Regions from separate parts of the Saccharopolyspora antibiotica genome, predicted to be linked through region 4. Evidence: riboswitches for the same ligand, from Rfam matches in the RefSeq annotation. Region 4 holds a riboswitch; each other region holds the start of a gene.

Region 1 (4,279 bases), on a different contig from region 4:
TCCCGCTCCTGCGCCGTCCCCGGGGCGGGCAGGGCGATCAGGGCCAGCAGGACCAGCACCGCGCAGCGGAGCGCAGGGCGCATCGGCGACTCCCTCACCTTCTCCCCGCGCCGACGACGCGGTGCCGGGACTATAAGCCGGTCCTCCGCACCTCCGCTTCATGATCCACACCCGCGGGACGTCCTCGCCGGCCCGCGAAGCGGCTGCCGGGGGTGCGCGCGGCCCCGATCGGCGGGCGCCCCGCTGGTGAGGGCCTCCGGAGCGGGTTCGCGGGGATCGGTCAGCGGCCCGGCAGGAAGCGCACGTGCGGGTGACCGTCGACCTCGGAGACCGAGCAGCGGACGCCGTAGACCTCGGAGATCAGCTGCTCGGTGAGCACCTCGGCCGGGGTTCCGGCCGCCACGACCCGGCCTCCGGAGAGGACCGCGAGCTCGTCGCAGAACATCCCGGCCAGGTTCAGGTCGTGCAGCGCGAGCACGGCGGTCACCGGCAGCCGCCGCACGAGCGCGAGCAGCTCCAGCTGGTGCGCGATGTCGAGGTGGTTGGTCGGTTCGTCGAGCAGCAGCTCGCTCGGTTCCTGCGCCAGGGCGCGGGCGATCTGGGCCCGCTGCCGCTCCCCGCCGGAGAGGCCGTGCCAGCGCCGGTGCGCGAAACCGGTCAGCCCGGTCTGCGCCAGCGCCCGGTCGACGACCTCCGCGTCGGCCGGGTGCGGACCGCCCCAGCCGCTGCGGTGCGGGATGCGGCCGAGCGCGACGACCTCGGCCACCGTCAGGTCCACCTCGGTGCCGACCTGCTGCTCCACGACCGCCACCCGCCGGGCGAGCTCGCGTCGGGGCCACCCGGCGGTCTCCCTGCCGCCGAGGGTGACGGCACCGCTGGCGGGCCTGCGCAGGCCCGCGAGCAGCCGCAGCAGCGAGGACTTCCCGGACCCGTTCGGTCCGAGCAGCCCCGCGGTGCGGCCCTCGCCCACCGTCAGCCGCACCCCGTCGAGGACGAGGGCGCCGCCTGCCGACCAGGACACCTCGTGCGCGGTGACGCTCACGACATCCTCCCCCGCCGGACCAGCAGCACCGCGAAGGCGGGCACGCCGACGAGCGCGGTGACCACGCCGACCGGGACCTCCTGCGGGGCCGCGATCGTCGTGGCCAGCACGTCCACCCACACCAGCAGCACCGCGCCGAGCACGGCGGTCACCGGCAGCAGCACCCGGTGCCGGGGCCCGACCAGCAGCCGCGCGGCCTGCGGCAGCACGAGCCCGACGAAGCCGATCGCCCCGGCGGCGGCCACCAGCGTCGCGGCCAGCAGCGCCGTGGCCACCAGCAGCACCAGCCGCAGCCGGGCCACGCGCACTCCGAGCGAGGCGGCGGCGTCCTGGCCGAAGGCGAAGGCGTCCAGCGCGGCGGCCCGGGACTGGCACAGCACCAAGCAGCCCGCGCACACGGCCCCGGCCAGCGCCACGTCGTTCCACCGCGCCCCCGACAGCGAGCCCAGCAGCCAGAACAGCACGCCGCGGGTCTGCTCCGCGTCCGCCGAGGTGATCACGATGTAGGAGGTGAGCGCGGAGAACAGCTGGGTCCCCGCGACCCCGGCCAGCACGGTGTGCCCGGTGGCGCCGCCCGCGAGCGCGGCCAGCAGCATCACCAGTGCGAACGCCACCAGTGCCCCGGCGAAAGCCCCGGCGGTGAGGCCGACGACCCCGCCGCCGAGCCCGAGCACCACGATCGACACCGCCCCGGTCGAGGCTCCCGCCGACACGCCGAGCAGGAAGGGGTCGGCCAGCGGGTTGCGCAGCACCGACTGCAACACCGCCCCGCACACCCCGAGCCCGGACCCGCACACCGCGGCCAGCAGCGCCCGCGGCAGCCGCAGCTGCCACACGATGCCCTGGCCGATGCGGGACACGCCGGTCTCCAGCAGCCCGAGCCGGTCGGCGACCACGCTGCCGACGTCGGCGAGGCTGAGATCGGCGGGCCCGAGGGTGACCGCGACCCCGATCGACAGCAGCAGTGCCGGGATCCCGGCCAGCACGATCGCGGTACCCGGCAGCCGCCCGGCGGGCAGCGCCGCGGTCACCGCTTCCGGTCCAGCTCGACGAGCCGGTCGGCCAGCCGTTCGATGCCCGTGACCGTGCGCAGGCTGATGTTGAGCTCGGTGCCGGTCATGGGCATGAGCCGGCCCGCGCGCACGGCTCCGAGCCGGGACACCGCCGGGTCCTCGCGCAGGAACCGCGTCTTCGCCGCCAGTCCGTCGCCCTCCCCGTCGCGGGTGAGGTCGCCGAGCACCAGCAGGTCCGGGTCGCGGGCGAGGACGTCCTCCCACGAGACCTGCGGCCACATCGAGGCCTGGTCCCCGTAGGCGTTGCGCACGCCCAGCTCCCTGGCCATGATCGCCGGGGAACCGGTGGACCCGGCCACGTACGGGGATTCGGTGCGGGCGAACCAGAACAGCACCGAGGTGTCCGGCGGGGACTCCAGGTTCGCGACCCGGGCCCGGGCCGCCTCGACCCTGCTCGTCAGCTGGGCGACGAGCTCGTGGCCGCGCTCGGGGACGCCGAACAGACCGGCGATCTCCCGCACCTCCTGGTAGATGTCGGCCAGCTCGACCGGCTCGGCCAGCGGCGCCTCCTCCGGCAGGCAGTTGCTCGGGGACAGGTAGGTCGGCACCCCGAGCTCGGCAAACCGCTCGCGATCGGCGACCCGCTCGTCGGTGAACATCGCCCGGTAGGCGCCCAGCACGATGTCCGGTTCGGTGCCGAGCACCGCCTCGAACGACGGGGTCTCGTCGCTGAGGCGCGGGACGTGGGCGTTGGCCGCCGCCAGCGCGGGATCGACCGGCTCGGTCCAGGTCGCGGTGCCGACGATCCGGTCGGCGAGCCCCAGCGAGAGCATGATCTCGGTGGTCGACTGGTTCAGCGACACCGCCCGTCGCGGCGGGCTGGTCACGGTGACGTCGGTGTCGCAGTTGCGCAGCGTCGTCCCGGACGCGGCGGTGTCCTCGGCGGGCGCGGAGCAGGAGGCCAGCAGGGCGGCGACCAGCGCCACCCACCCGGTGCGGGCGCGCGGTAACGGCATGTCACGAGTTCCTCACCCCGGACCCAGGCGCGGGGTCCGGCAGCAGCGACCCGGCACCGCCTGCGGCCCGGGGAGCCGGCCTGGTCTTCGGGCTCGGGTTCAGCGGGCGAGGTCCCTTCCCCGATCGCGTGATCGAGTGGTGTCCGCCCGCGCGGGCGGTCCTCGCCCATCGCCCCTACCGCTGCGCGTCAGCTCCGGCTTCCGACCGGATTCCCCGCCCATTCCGGGCACGACTGGCTCCCGGGCACCCTAACCGGGCGCACCGCTGCCGCATCAAGGTGATGTTCCTCGCCGCACGGTGGTGGTGGCCCCCGGCGCGCTCCGGCGGGGTGGCGATCACCCCGCCGGGACCGCGCCGCCGCGTCACCAGGTGACGGGCAGCGCGTGCAGGCCGAAGATCGCGGCGTCGTTCTTCAGCGGCAGCTCACCGGGGTCGCACGCGGGCCGCAGCTCGGGGATCTTCCGGAACAGCGTGCGGTAGACGATCTCCAGCTCCATCCGGGCCAGGTTCTGCCCGAGGCACTGGTGCGGGCCGTAGCCGAAGGCGACGTGCTGCCGGGCGCCGCGGTCCACGTCGATCTCCTCGGGCCGCGCGAAGGCCGCCGGATCGCGGTTCGCGGCGCCGCCCAGCGCGAACACGCCCTCCCCCGCCTTGATCGGCTGTCCGCCGATCTCCAGGTCGTCCTTGGCGATCCGCACCGTGATCAGATCGGTGATGCTGAAGTAGCGCAGCAGCTCGTCCACGACCTCCAGCGCTCCCTCGGCCGCTCCGGTGACGCGCTCGCGCAGCTCGGGGGCGCGCATCAGCGCCAGCGAACCCAGCGAGATCATGTTCCCGGTGGTGTCGTGCCCGGCGGTCAGCAGCAGGAAGGCCAGGTCCACGAGCTCGGCGTGGTCGTAGGAGCGGTCCTCGGGCGTCTTGGCGGCCTGGCGGCTGAGCAGGTCGTCGCCGGGATCCGCCTCCTTCCGGGTGACCAAGTCGTCGAGGTAGGACTGCAGGTCGAAGAAGGCCCGCTGCCGGGCCAGCGGGGGCTCGGTCGTGTTGAGCATCGTGGACGTGCGGTCCTCGAAGAACTCGTGGTCGCCGTAGGAGACGCCGAGCAGTTCGCAGATCACCAGCGACGGAACCGGGAACGACAGCGCGCGCACCAGGTCGGCCGGACGCGGTCCGGCCAGCATCGCGTCCACCGCCTCGTCCACGACCTGCT
Region 2 (4,279 bases), on a different contig from region 4:
GGCGTCGCCGAGCACGTGCAGCCCGTCGCGGATCTGCGCGTCCTTGATCTCGCAGAGCCAGCCGTCGACGTGCAGCAGCATGTCGTCGAACTCGGCCTCGTGCGGGCGCTCGTCCAGCCCGAGGTCGTGGTCCAGCTTCGCGGCCTGCATCAGCGTCCAGATCTGGCTGCGGATCGCGGGCAGCTTCGCCGGGTCCATCGCGGAGATCTGCGCGTGCTCGTCGAGCAGCTGCTCCAGCCGCGCGATGTCGCCGTAGCTCTCCGCCCGCGCCATCGGCGGCACCAGGTGGTCCACGAGCGTGGCGTGCACCCGGCGCTTCGCCTGGGTGCCCTCACCGGGGTCGTTGACCAGGAACGGGTACACCAGCGGCAGGTCGGCCAGCGCCGCGTCCGGCGCGCAGGAGGCCGACAGGCCCGCGGTCTTGCCGGGCAGCCACTCCAGGTTGCCGTGCTTGCCCAGGTGCACCATCGCGTGCGCGCCGAACTCGTCGGTCATCCAGCGGTAGGCCGCGAGGTAGTGGTGGCTCGGCGGCAGGTCCGGGTCGTGGTAGATCGCGATCGGGTTCTCGCCGAAGCCGCGCGGCGGCTGCACCACGACCACCACGTTGCCCGCGCGCAGCGCCGCGAGCACGATCTCGCCGTCCGGGTCGTGCGAGCGGTCCACGAACTGCTCGCCCGGCGGCGGCCCCCAGTGCCGCTCGACGCTGTCCCGCAGGTCCTGCGGCAGGGTGGCGAACCAGTCGGCGTAGCGCTTCGCTGGGATGCGCACCGGGTTGCCGGACAGCTGCTCCTCGGTCAGCCAGTCCGGGTCCTGGCCCCCGGCGGCGATCAGCGCGTGCACCAGCGCGTCGCCGTCCTGCGCGGCGACGCCGGGCAGCGCGTCCGGGCCGTCCTCGGGGCCGATGTCGTACCCGGCTTCGCGGAGGCGCTGGAGCAGGCCCACCGCGCTGGCCGGGGTGTCGAGCCCGACCGCGTTGCCGATGCGGGAGTGCTTCGTCGGGTAGGCCGAGAGCATCAGCACCAGCCGCTTGTCGGCGGCCGGGACGTGCCGCAGCCGCGCGTGCTTCACGGCGATGCCCGCGACGCGCGCGGTGCGCTCCGGATCGGCCACGTACACCGGGAGGCCCTCGGAGTCGTTCTCCTTGAACGAGAACGGCACCGTGATCAGCCTGCCGTCGAACTCCGGCACCGCCACCTGGGTGGCCATGTCCAGCGGGGACAGGCCCTCGTCGTTGTCCGCCCAGGCCGCGCGGCTGGAGGTGAGCGTGAGCCCCTGCAGGATCGGCACGTCCAGCGCAGCCAGCGCCCCCACGTCCCACGCCTCGTCGTCACCCCCGGCCGAGGCGGTCGCGGGCTTCGTGCCGCCCGCCGCCAGCACCGTCACGATCAGCGCGTCCGCCTCGCGCAGCGTCTCCAGCAGGCCGGGCTCGGGGGCGCGCAGCGACGCGCAGAACACCGGCAGGGCCTGGCCCCCGGCGTCCTCGATCGCCTCCGAGAGCGCGTGCGCGAACGCGGTGTTGCCCGCCATGTGGTGCGCGCGGTAGTAGAGCACCGCCACCTTCGGGCCCTCGGTGCGGCGCGGGGTGCGCTCCAGCGGGCCCCACTTCGGCGTCTCCACCGGTGGCTCGAAGCCGTGGCCGGTGAGCAGCACGGTGTCGGAGAGGAAGTGGAACAGCTGCGCGAGGTTGTCCGGCCCGCCCTGAGCCAGGTAGGCGTGGGCCTGCGCGCACACGCCGCCGGGGACCGTGGAGCACTCCATGAGTTCCGCGTCCGGGGCCTGCTCGCCGCCGAGGACCACGACCGGGCGCGGGCCCGCGAGCAGCGCGTCCAGGCCCTCCTCCCAGGCGCGGCGGCCGCCGAGCAGCCGCACCACCACGAGGTCCGCGTCCTCCAGCAGCGGCGGCAGGTCGTCCGCGCCGAGCCGCGCCGGGTTGCCGAGCCGGAAGTCCGCACCGCTGGCGCGTGCGCTGAGCAGATCGGTGTCCGATGTGGACAGCAGCAGGATCATGCGGCACGCTCCCGGCTGGGCAGGGACGCGGGCGTGCGGGCAGGACGCATGGTCAACCTTCCTCGGGGTCCTCGCCCCGGAGTCGTCGGCTGCCCGGTGTCGACCGGGCGGTGGCGGCGCGGAGTGTCCTGGCTCCCGGATCGTCGCTCGCCCCGGCCTTCCCACCCGCAGCTCGTGCGGGCAGTGACCTCGTGCGGAGTCCGCTCCCCGGTGACAGTGGCGGGACCGCGCCGGACTCGCACCGGCTTCCTCCACTCGTCGCCGCGGACCACTCTCCGCAACGGCGCGATCGTTCGTCAAGTGCGCTGGTGCGCCGCGGCAGGAGAGATCGCGCACTGGCCGATCGCGGGGCGGTGAGGTGCGTCGCGTTGTGCCGACGTGGCCCGGGCGGGCCGTAGTATCGACGACCGCCGGTGCGCGGCGAGATCCGCGCGCCATCCCGGAATCGCGCCGTGCGCTGCGGATTCCGGTTCCGATCGGACCACGACCAGAGCGGGGAGAGCCGTGCCGCGACGAGCCGAGCCCGACCGGTGCCCCGGGGCGCTGCGGGTGCACGAGGCCGCCGACGGCGGCCTGGCCCGGGTCCGCGTGCCCGGCGGCAGGCTCAGCGCGCGCCAGGTGCGGGCGGTGGCCGCGGCCGCCGAGCTGGGCGACGGCGGCTGGGAGCTCACCTCGCGGGCGAACCTCCAGGTGCGGGGCTTGGCGGCGAGCGCGGTGCCGGAGTTCGCGGCCCGGCTCGCCGAGTCGGGCCTGCTGCCCTCGCCGACGCACGAGCGGGTCCGCAACGTGATCGCCTCCCCGCACACCGGTTGCGACGAGCTCGCGGCGCTGGACGCGGGCGCGGTGGCCGTCGAGCTCGACGAGCTGTTGTGCGCCGAACCCGCGCTGGCGGAACTGCCGGGGCGCTTCCTGTTCACCGTCGACGACGGGCGGGGCGATGTCGCCGGGCTGGGCGCCGACGTCGGGCTGGTCCCGGCGGGGGGCGCGGTGGCCGTGCTGCTGTCCGGGGCGGACGAGGGGATCCGGGTCGCGGCCGCCGACGCGGCGCGGGCCGCCGTGCTGGCCGCCGGGGAGTTCCTCGTGGAGCGGGCGCGGCAGGGCGCGGCGAGCTGGCGGCTCGCCGAGCTCTCCGAGGGCACCGGCCGGGTCGCCGGGCGCCTGCGCGCCGCGCTCGGCTCCGCCGCGCTGGGGAGCACCGCGCCGGTGTCCGCCGTCGAGCCGATGCCGACGCACGCCGGGCTGGGCGCCCGGCACCGCCGCGACGGGCTGGTCTGCCTCGCGCTGGGCGCACCGCTGGGGCGGTGCGGCGCCGCGCAGGTGCGGGTGCTGGCCGAGCTGGGCCGGCCGCTGCGGCTCACCCCGTGGCGCGCCCTGCTGCTGCCGGACGTCCCCGAGACGGCCGCTCCGCGCCTGCTGTCCGAATTGGACGGAGCCGGATTCCTGGTGGACGCGGCGGATCCGCTCGCCGGGGTGACGTCCTGCGCCGGCAGCCCGGGTTGCGCGAAGTCCCTCGCGGACGTGCGCGCCGACGCCGCGCGCGTCGCGCGCCCGGGACCTCGGCCGGTGCACTGGGCCGGGTGCGAGCGCCGCTGCGGGCGCCCGGCGGGAGACGCGGTCCTGGTGCTGGCCACCGGGAGCGGTTACGAGGTCGGCGGAGCCCCCGCCGGCGAGGTGTCAGCCGCGCTGGACGCGGCACGGAGGGCAGTGTGAGCACCGAGAACGGCTACGACTACGTCCGGGACGGGGCGGAGATCTACCGCCGCTCCTTCGCCACCATCCGCGCGGAGGCCGAGCTCGACGGCGTGCCGCCGGACGTGGCGGGAGTGGCGGTCCGCATGATCCACGCCTGCGGGATGGTGGACCTGGTGCGCGACCTCGCCTGGTCGACGGGAGCGGTCGCCGCCGCCCGCGCCGCGCTGCGCTCCGGGGCGCCGGTGCTCTGCGATGCCGCGATGGTCGCCGCCGGGATCACCCGGCGCAGGCTGCCCGCGGACAACGAGATCGTCTGCACCCTCGGCGACCCCGGGGTTCCGGAGCTGGCCGAGCGGCTGGGCACCACCCGCAGCGCGGCGGCGATGGAGCTGTGGCGGGACCGGCTGGAGGGCTCGGTGGTGGCCGTCGGCAACGCCCCGACCTCGCTGTTCCGGCTGCTGGAGATGGTCGACGCGGGCGCGGGCAGGCCCGCCGCCGTGCTCGGCCTGCCCGTCGGGTTCATCGGCGCCGCCGAGTCCAAGCAGGCCCTGGCCGACCACCCCGCGCTGGAGCACCTGGT
Region 3 (4,279 bases), on a different contig from region 4:
GGGCGAAGAACGAGCGTCGGACCGCGAAGTCGCGGCGAACCAGCCACCGGCGGTCCGCACGCGGAGCGGCAGCGGCCAAGCGCGCTGCGGTCGTGCTCGCGAGGTGATGCGGCTGGGGCCGTCTCCACCGCGCCGCCATCACGAGGCGGGCGGGAGCGGCGCTGGGATCCTGGCCCCGCACGCGGCGGGGCCAGGCGAGCTCAACGTCTCAGACCACGCGGACCAGTTCGGCCTGCGGGCCCTTGGGCCCCTGGGTGACGTCGAAGGAAACCTGCTGGTTCTCCTCCAGGCTGCGGAATCCGCCGCCGTCGATGGCGGAGTAGTGCACGAACACGTCCGGCCCGCCCGCGTCCGGAGCGATGAAGCCGAAGCCCTTCTCCGCGTTGAACCACTTCACGGTTCCCTGAGTCATGCGTGTCTCCATTCGGGAGCTGAGAGGTATCACGGGCGCCACGCACCGTGCGCGAGGCCCGGGCCGGGTGATCTTTAGACGGCGGCTTAACTCCAGCTACACCAAAGACAGCAGCTCGCCCGCATCAACATCCTGCGAGCATGCGCGAACACGAACCCAGAAACAACGACCACCACGAACCCTACACGCCACGGGCGCTCGCTGCCATCAGCCGACTCACCGACAGCACGGGGACCGCGACCGATGACGAGCCCCGCCGACGACGACCACCGCCACGTCCGCAGGTGACGGACGGGGAAGCGGCCTCGGGCGTCGAGCCGGCTCGCCCCGCGGCACGACGTGACCATCCGCGGCGCGGCGCTGGTGACGCGGAAGGCGGGGACGCCAGCCCCGGACAGCAGCGCACCGAGCCCGTCGAGACCAGCGGCCCACGAGAGCGCCTCGCCGCACGGCCCGGCAAGACGCCGGGACGGCGCCCGGAATCCTTCGCTCGCAACGCACCGCACGGGACGGAATCCTCGCGCATTCCCCTGGTGGCGCCCCCGGCAGGACTCGAACCTGCGACCTAAGGATTAGAAGTCCTTTGCTCTGTCCAGCTGAGCTACGAGGGCCCGCACATCACTCGCGTGAGCTGCAGCAAGCAGGGTAACCGGCGGCTCCGTCGACAGTGGTACCGGCGCGGTCGGCGTTGCAGACCCGGTATCGAACGGCAAGCCGATCGACAACTGCGCCGGCCGGGCTCCGGGGCCGCCGCGCCCCCTCGACGCGACGGACCCGGCCGCTCCCGGTCAGGAACAGGATTCGGGAACGACCCGCAGCACCGGGTCGTCCTGCCCGACCCCGGTGAACGAGTACTCGTCGACCGGGGTGGCCACGCCATCGCGCACGTCGAACGCGATCCGCGCGCCGTCGTAGGCGGGTTCGGTGGTGGGGCTCTCGTTCGACGCGGCGAGGGTGATCAGCACCCGTCCGTCCGATCCGGCCGGTGCGCACTCGTAGCCGAGCCGGGCGGCCACGCCACCACCTTCGTTGATCTTCAGCGGCTGACCGTCCTGCGTGGTCAGCTCGCGCGGTGCTCCATCGGCGCCGAGGTCCCAGACGCTGAACCACGCGGTGTTCGCGCCGATGGACTCCGCCACCAGCACTTCCTGCCTGCCGTCGTGGTTCACGTCGAGCACCCGCATCGGCTGGGTGCCCGCGTAGGCGTCGCCGGGCAGCGTCGCCTCGGTCACCTTTCCGTCCACTGTGAACTTCAGCAGCTGCTGCGAGCCGTCGCCGATCGCGGCCAGCTTCGCCGTGTCCGGGGTGCCGTTGCCGTCCAGATCGGCGGTGACCGTCTCGGTCGAATCGGCGACGGCGACGCCCGCCGGGACCAGGGCCATCGCGGCAGCGGCCAGCGCGCCGATGCCCACACCTGCGCGAATTCCGTTCTTCCCCACGGTGGATGTCCTCTCGAGTCGGCCTGGTGGCGGGGTGAGCGCTCCGCTCCCCCTCTTCTGCCCGGAAGACGCCTCAGCCCGAGCGGGGTTGCCCGGGCCCGCCAACTTCGCCGGACGAGACCGGTGCGCACCGGGGAGCTGAACGTCGAACCCTTGTCTTCCCGCCAGAAGCAAGTAGCCTCCGCAGTGCTGGTGGTTCGCACGGCTCCGCGGAAGCGGGTCGGTGCGAGGCAAGAGGGAACCCGGTGCGAATCCGGGACTGCCCCGCAGCGGTGAGCGGGAACGACCGCCGTCACCGGTCCACGACCGGTCACAGCACTGAGCGCACGCTCGGGAAGCGACGGCCACTAGGAACCCCGGTACTACCGGGAAGCGCCCGCGAGTCCGAAGACCTGCCACCGGTGCGCGCGTCCGAGGACGCGCGCTGGTGCGAGGTCTCGCGGGAAGACCTGGTCCACGAGCCGCCACCCGCGCGGCGACGTGCGCCCGGATCACGTCCGCTCGACCTCGCAGATCTGTCGTCCAGCTCGCGAGGAGAGAGCGTTGACCAGCACAATCGGATCCACCGTGCTCGGGTTCCCCAGGATCGGACCGAACCGGGAGCTCAAGCGCGCACTGGAGCGCTACTGGCAGTCCCGCATCGGCGAGGCGGAGCTGCGCGAAGTCGCCCGCACGCTGCGCGCCGACACGTGGCGGTCGCTGCGCGACGCCGGGCTGGACTCGGTTCCGGGAAACACCTTTTCCTACTACGACCAGGTCCTCGACACGGCGGTCACCTTCGGCGCGGTCCCGCACCGCTTCGCGGAACTGGGCCTGAACCCGCTCGACACCTACTTCGCGATGGCGCGCGGCGTGGAATCCGCGCCACCGCTGGAGATGACGAAGTGGTTCGACACGAACTACCACTACATCGTCCCGGAGATCGGGCCGGACACGACGTTCCGGCTCTCCGACCGCACCGCCGTCGACCAGTGCGCCGAGGCCGCCGAGCTCGGCGTCACGACCCGGCCGGTCCTCGTCGGACCGCTGACGTTCCTGCTGCTGTCCAAGCCGGTGGGCGGTGCGGCCGGATCGTTCCGCCCGCTGGACAAGGTCGACGAACTCGTCGACGCCTACGCCGAACTGCTCGGGGAGCTGCACCGGGCCGGGGTGGAGTGGGTGCAGCTGGACGAGCCCGCGTTCACCGCGGACCGCTCGCAGGCCGACCTCGACGCGCTGCGCGCCGCCTACCAGCGCCTCGGTGAGCTCGACGAGCGGCCGAAGATCCTCGTCGCCTCCTACTTCGGCGAGCTCGGCGACGCGCTGGGCGTGCTGGCCGCCGCGCCGATCGAGGCGCTGGGCGTGGACCTCGTCGCCGGGCGACGCACCGTGGACCAGTTGCCCGCGGTGCCGGGGCTGCGGGGCAAGACGCTGGTCGCGGGCCTGGTCGACGGCCGCAACATCTGGCGCACCGACCTGGACGAAGCGCTCACCACCGGCGCGACGCTGCTCGGCCTCGCCGGTGAAGTGGCGGTGAGCAGCTCCTGCTCGCTGCTGCACGTGCCCTACGACGTCGACGCCGAGACCGACCTAGACCCGAGGGTGCGGTCCTGGCTGGCGTTCGCCGCGCAGAAGGTGGACGAGGTCGTGATCCTCGACCGCGCCCTGCACCGGGGGAGGGACGCCGTCACCGAGCAGCTCGACGACGCGCGTCGCCGCATCACCGACCGGGCCGGGGCGGAACTGACCCGCAACGACCGGGTGCGGGCGCGGCTCGACTCGCTCCAACCCGAGCACGCCCGGCGCGGGGACTACGCCGACCGTCTCGCCGCGCAGCGGAAGTCGTTGCGGCTGCCGCCGCTGCCGACCACGACGATCGGCTCCTTCCCGCAGACCACCGACGTGCGCAAGGCTCGGGCCGCGGTGCGCTCCGGCAGCATCGACCGCGCGACCTACGAGCAGCGGATGCGCGACGAGATCGATCGCGTCATCCGGCTGCAGGAGGACCTGGGCCTGGACGTGCTCGTGCACGGCGAGCCGGAGCGCAACGACATGGTGCAGTACTTCGCCGAGCACCTGGAGGGCTTCGCGAGCACGCGGCACGGCTGGGTGCAGTCCTACGGCTCCCGGTGCGTGCGCCCGCCGATCCTGTACGGCGACGTGGCCCGGCCCGAGCCGATGACCGCGGCATGGGTGACGTACGCCCAGCAGCGCACCGAGAAGCCGGTGAAGGGGATGCTGACCGGCCCGGTCACCATCCTCGCCTGGTCCTTCGTGCGCGACGACCAGCCGCTGAGCACCACCGCGCGGCAGGTCGCGCTGGCGATCCGGGACGAGGTCGAGGACCTGGAGAACGCCGGGATCAGGGTGATCCAGGTCGACGAGCCCGCGCTGCGCGAACTGCTGCCGCTGCGGGCCGCGCAGCACCAGGACTACCTGAGCTGGGCGG
Region 4 (4,279 bases):
ATCCGGACCTGGCCGAACACCCCGATCACCGTCGACACGCCGAACACCAGCGCGATCGACCAGGCCGCTCCCGACACGCGCTGCGCCTCCAGCGGCAGCATCAGGTAGAGCTGGTTGTAGAGCGCGAAGTACGCCGACAGCGAGAGCGTGAACCCGAGGAAGCGCCGGTTGGACACGACTTCCCGCCAGCTGCCCAGCACGCTCTGCCGCTGCGCCTCGACCGCGCGGTGCGGCAGCACGCACAGCTGCGCGACCGTGAGCGCCGCGAACGCCGCGCAGGCGACCAGCGCGATCAGCCGGAAGTCCACCGCCAGCAGCACCGCCCCCAGCAGGGGCCCCACCAGGGTGCCCGCGTGCTGGAAGACGTTGAACACGGCGAAGACCTCCGCGCGCCGCTCCCCCGCCTCGTGCATCAGGTAGGTGCGCACCGCCGGGTTGAACAGCGCGCCCGCCAGCCCGGTGAGGATCGCGGCGGCGAACACGCCGGGCAGCGAGGTGAACGCGGCGAACAGGCCGAAGGAGACGACCCGCAGCGCGCAGCCCACGATGATCATCGGGCGGCAGCCGAGCCGGTCCGCGGCGGTGCCGCCCAGGAGGAACATGCCCTGCTGGCTCAGGTTCCGGACCCCGAGCACCAACCCGACCACGGCGGCGCCGTAACCCAGGTTCCCGCTCAGGTACGCGGCCAGGAACGGCATCAGCATGTAGAAGCCCACGTTGATGCCGAACTGGTTGATCACCAGCAGCTTGGCCGCCGGGGACAGCCCGGCGAAGGCGGCGCGGTTCACGGCCGCACCTCGCAGACCGGGCAACCCGCGGAACCGGCGGCGCGGTGGGCGCAGGGATCGACCACCTTGCGCGACCTCCGCCAGCTCGTCGCGCTGTCGACCTCGTCCGGCACACCGTCCACTTCGGAGGGTTCGGAGACCGGATCCGGCAACCCCGCGCGGAACTCCGCGTCGTAGATCGTCCGCCAGTAGCGGTGCGGGCCGTCCGGGAACACCGCCGCCACCCGGTCCGAGCCCAGCTCGCGCGCGCACCAGGAGGCGACCAGCGCCACCGCGCCGGTGCTCCACCCCCCGGTGACGAACGCGCCGGAGGCCAGCCGCAGGCAGGCCGCGGCGGATTCGGCGGCGCCGAGCCAGTGCACCTCGTCGAACGCGTCGTAGTCCACGTTGCCCGGGTGGATGCTGCTGCCGAGGCCGCGCATCAGGCGCGGCACCGCCGGATCCCCGAACACCGCCGAGCCGGCCGCGTCCACCCCGACCAGCCGGACCCGGGGGCGGCGGCGCCGCAGCACCTGCGCGATGCCCGCGCTGTGCCCGCCGGTGCCGACGCCGCACACCACCACCTCGACGTCCGGCAGCTGGTCGAGCAGCTCGTGCCCGAGCTCGCGGTAACCCACGACGTTGTCCGGGTTGCCGTACTGATCCGGCCAGTACGCCCCGGGCAGCTCGGCCATCAGCTCCCGCACCCGCTCCAGCCGGGCCCGCTGCCAGCCGCCCACCGGGTGCGGCTCGCGCACCAGCTCGACCCGCACCCCGTGCGCGGCGAGCAGGGCGCGGGTCAGCTCGTCGAGCTCCGCGTCGGCGACCACCACCACCGGATGCCCCCAGGCCGCCCCGACGAAGGCGAGACCGAGCCCGAGGGTGCCGCTGGTGGACTCGATCACCGTCCCTCCGGGGCGCAGCTCACCCCGCGCGCGGGCCCCCGCGAGCATCGCCCGCGCCGCCCGCGCCTTCATCCCGCCGGGAGCGACGCCCTCCAGCTTCGCCCAGAAGCCCGGGTGGGGCCCGGACATCGGCACGCCGATGCGGACCATCGGGGTGCCGCCGATCAGGTCCAGGACCGAACCGCACCGGTCGGGTGCCCGGCCCGTCACGACGTGACCTCGGGGCGGGCGGCCTCGTAGGTGTGGATCGGGGTCGGCTCCCCGGAGAGCCAGAAGAACGGGTACGGCTCCGCCGAGAGCGCCTGCACCGGGCCGCCCAGCAGCTCGCGCAGCACCGCCGGACCGGTCTGGGCGAACATGGTCAGCGGCAGGCCGCGCCGCGCGCAGGTCGCCGCGATCTCGTCGAAGGTGCCGTTGCCCAGCACCATGCCGGAAGCCAACACCGCGTCCGCTCCCGCGATCGCCTCCGCGTGCTCGGTGAGCACCGGCTCGCCCCACTCGGTGCGGCCGCCCTTGAGGTCGCAGGGCAGGTAGTCCAGGCCGCGCTCGCGCAACGCCGCGAGCAACGAGTTGACCACGCCGATCACCGCGACCCGACCGCCTTCCGGAACCCGGGTGATCGCGGCGACGGCGCGCGCCCGCGCCATCGACTTCACCAGCGAATCCCCCGCCGGGACCACGACCCGCCGCGCGAGCGGGTGCTCCGCGTGCGGGCGGGCGGCCGCGAGGAAGGCGTCCAGCGCGGCCACCCGGACCGGCGGCAGCGGATGCCGCAACAGCTCCGCGACGCGGCGGCCCGCGCAGTCGCGCGCGGTCTCCTCGTCGACCGCGCCCGGCTCGACCGCGCAGGATCCGACCGCGGCGCCGACCCGGACGCTCAGCACCGCGTTGGTGTAACCGGTCCCCCGCCCGGGATGCCGGGCGGCCTGCACGGTGAGGAAGGCGACCGCCACCGACCGGAGCGCCGGATCCTCCCCGGTGAGCTCGCCGGACAGCGCGGCGGCGATCAATCTGTCTGAAGTGGACTCTGCTGCGGCGTGTTGTGCCGCCTGGGCAGGACTAGGACGCACGTGTCTCCCCGAACCGGAGCGATGGCGAAACGAACGCGAGCGGGATCACGCCCTGCGGTGGGCGGTCGGGTCCGGTGGGGATGGCGCGCCGGAACGGCGCGATGCGGCGTTGCGCGGCACCACGTACCTCCTCCGGGGCTCCGCGACCCCGTGCGAATCGGCACGACGGTGCCAGTCTCCTGGCTCGTGGATCGACACCGGCCTCCGGCCTTCCCGCCTCGGGGGCAGTGGCACGGGAGGAGGCAGGCTCCCCGCTCACAGTGGCGGGACCGCGCCGGATTCACACCGGCTTCCTGCACACCGTCGCTTGAACGGATGAGAAGTTCGCAGCCCCGGCCGCGGATGTCAAGTGATCACGGGCACCCCGCGGGGCCGGCCGCGAGCGCCGGAATCGGGGTCCGCGCAGGTGGGAACGAGCGAGCGGACGCGATGGGAGCGGATCCGCGAACCCCCGGCTCCCGCCGGAGTTCCCGCGTGACGACGCGGGAGGCCGACGGGAGCGTCGGACGCGGCCCGCGCGGAGTTCCCGGTGATTCCGGGAAGTTTCGGTCAGCCGGGCTGGACCGCTTCGGCTCCGCGGCGGCGGGCGGTGATGAACAGGAAGGTTCCCGGACCTCCGGTGTCGACCACGTCCAGGCCGGCCGAGCCGAGCAGCTCGCCGAGCTCCTCCGGAGCGAACGAGCGCTGCCCGAAGACGCGCTCGTGGCAGCGCTGGAAGTGGCGCTGGAACGCCCGGGTGCCCTGCCGGTAGGTGCTCAGGGTGAACGTCCCCGCCGGGTGCAGGCACCGCGCCACCTCGGCGATCACCCGGTGCGGATCGGGCAGCACGTGCAGGGCGTCGGAGCAGTTGACCGCGCCCAGGAAGCCGTCCGGGAACGGCAGCGCCCTGGCGTCGCCCTCGGTGAACAGCACCCCGGGCACCGCCTCCCGTGCCAGCTCCAGCAGCGGCGCGGCCGCGTCGAGGCCCAGCACCCGGTCCGGTCCGACCTGCTCGGCCAGCACCCGGGTCCAGCGCCCGGCCCCGCAGGCCACGTCCAGCACCGGGCCGGGGGCCGGTCGCAGCCCGCGGCGCAGGTGCCCGTCCTCGTCCCAGGTGGTGACCGCGCCGTCCCAGTTGCCGCCCGGGACGACGGCCGCCTCGCGGCGCAGTTCCTCGGCGCGGACGCCCGCCACTTCGGCCTCCAACAGCCTGCGGTAGCCGCCGGAGGGGGCCGGTACCGCGGGTTCGGGCGGTTCGGGTAGGTCCGGCCAGCCGATCTGCTGATGGATCTGGTGCTCCGCGCGGGCACCTTGGTAGGCGCGCAGCGCGGCCGTCTCGGCGTCCCAGAGCCCGGCGAGCTCCGCACCGGTGCGGACCGGGCCCGCGATCGACTCCGGTTGCGCCCAGCGCGCCGGCGACGGCCAGGCGCGGCCGATCCCCGCCGTGCAACCGGGATCGGCGAGGTCGGGCTCGGTCAGGCAGCGGCGGATCCGGGCGAACTCCTCCTCCTCGGTCGTCCGCGCGACGACCGGCAGGATCCGGTCCCGCTCACCGGGC

Evidence for each region. A riboswitch is a leader RNA that binds a small molecule or an ion and turns the genes downstream of it on or off. The one in region 4 is predicted to bind cobalamin.
Region 1: linked by a shared signal. The riboswitch ahead of ACL03H_RS04040 (ABC transporter substrate-binding protein) and the one ahead of ACL03H_RS02850 (Rossmann-like domain-containing protein) in region 4 are both predicted to bind cobalamin.
Region 2: linked by a shared signal. The riboswitch ahead of cobN (cobaltochelatase subunit CobN) and the one ahead of ACL03H_RS02850 (Rossmann-like domain-containing protein) in region 4 are both predicted to bind cobalamin.
Region 3: linked by a shared signal. The riboswitch ahead of metE (5-methyltetrahydropteroyltriglutamate--homocysteine S-methyltransferase) and the one ahead of ACL03H_RS02850 (Rossmann-like domain-containing protein) in region 4 are both predicted to bind cobalamin.

What each region holds. Positions count from the first base shown of each region.
Region 1 covers NZ_JBJZOI010000004.1:166,714-170,992, reverse strand. The annotation lists gene ACL03H_RS04055 (ABC transporter substrate-binding protein/permease) at 1-83, opposite strand, end outside; gene ACL03H_RS04050 (ABC transporter ATP-binding protein) at 281-1,042, opposite strand; gene ACL03H_RS04045 (FecCD family ABC transporter permease) at 1,039-2,073, opposite strand; gene ACL03H_RS04040 (ABC transporter substrate-binding protein) at 2,070-3,071, opposite strand; cobalamin riboswitch at 3,154-3,286, opposite strand; gene ACL03H_RS04035 (cytochrome P450) at 3,435-4,279, opposite strand, start outside.
Region 2 covers NZ_JBJZOI010000018.1:18,361-22,639, forward strand. The annotation lists gene cobN (cobaltochelatase subunit CobN) at 1-2,007, opposite strand, end outside; cobalamin riboswitch at 2,130-2,258, opposite strand; gene cobG (precorrin-3B synthase) at 2,512-3,717, shown strand; gene ACL03H_RS16120 (precorrin-8X methylmutase) at 3,714-4,279, shown strand, end outside.
Region 3 covers NZ_JBJZOI010000014.1:86,217-90,495, forward strand. The annotation lists gene ACL03H_RS13650 (cold-shock protein) at 209-412, opposite strand; tRNA gene ACL03H_RS13655 (tRNA-Arg) at 947-1,023, opposite strand; gene ACL03H_RS13660 (FG-GAP repeat domain-containing protein) at 1,201-1,851, opposite strand; cobalamin riboswitch at 2,028-2,265, shown strand; gene metE (5-methyltetrahydropteroyltriglutamate--homocysteine S-methyltransferase) at 2,395-4,279, shown strand, end outside.
Region 4 covers NZ_JBJZOI010000003.1:145,776-150,054, reverse strand. The annotation lists gene ACL03H_RS02860 (MFS transporter) at 1-788, opposite strand, end outside; gene ACL03H_RS02855 (PLP-dependent cysteine synthase family protein) at 785-1,882, opposite strand; gene ACL03H_RS02850 (Rossmann-like domain-containing protein) at 1,879-2,682, opposite strand; cobalamin riboswitch at 2,895-3,060, opposite strand; gene ACL03H_RS02845 (class I SAM-dependent methyltransferase) at 3,292-4,279, opposite strand, start outside.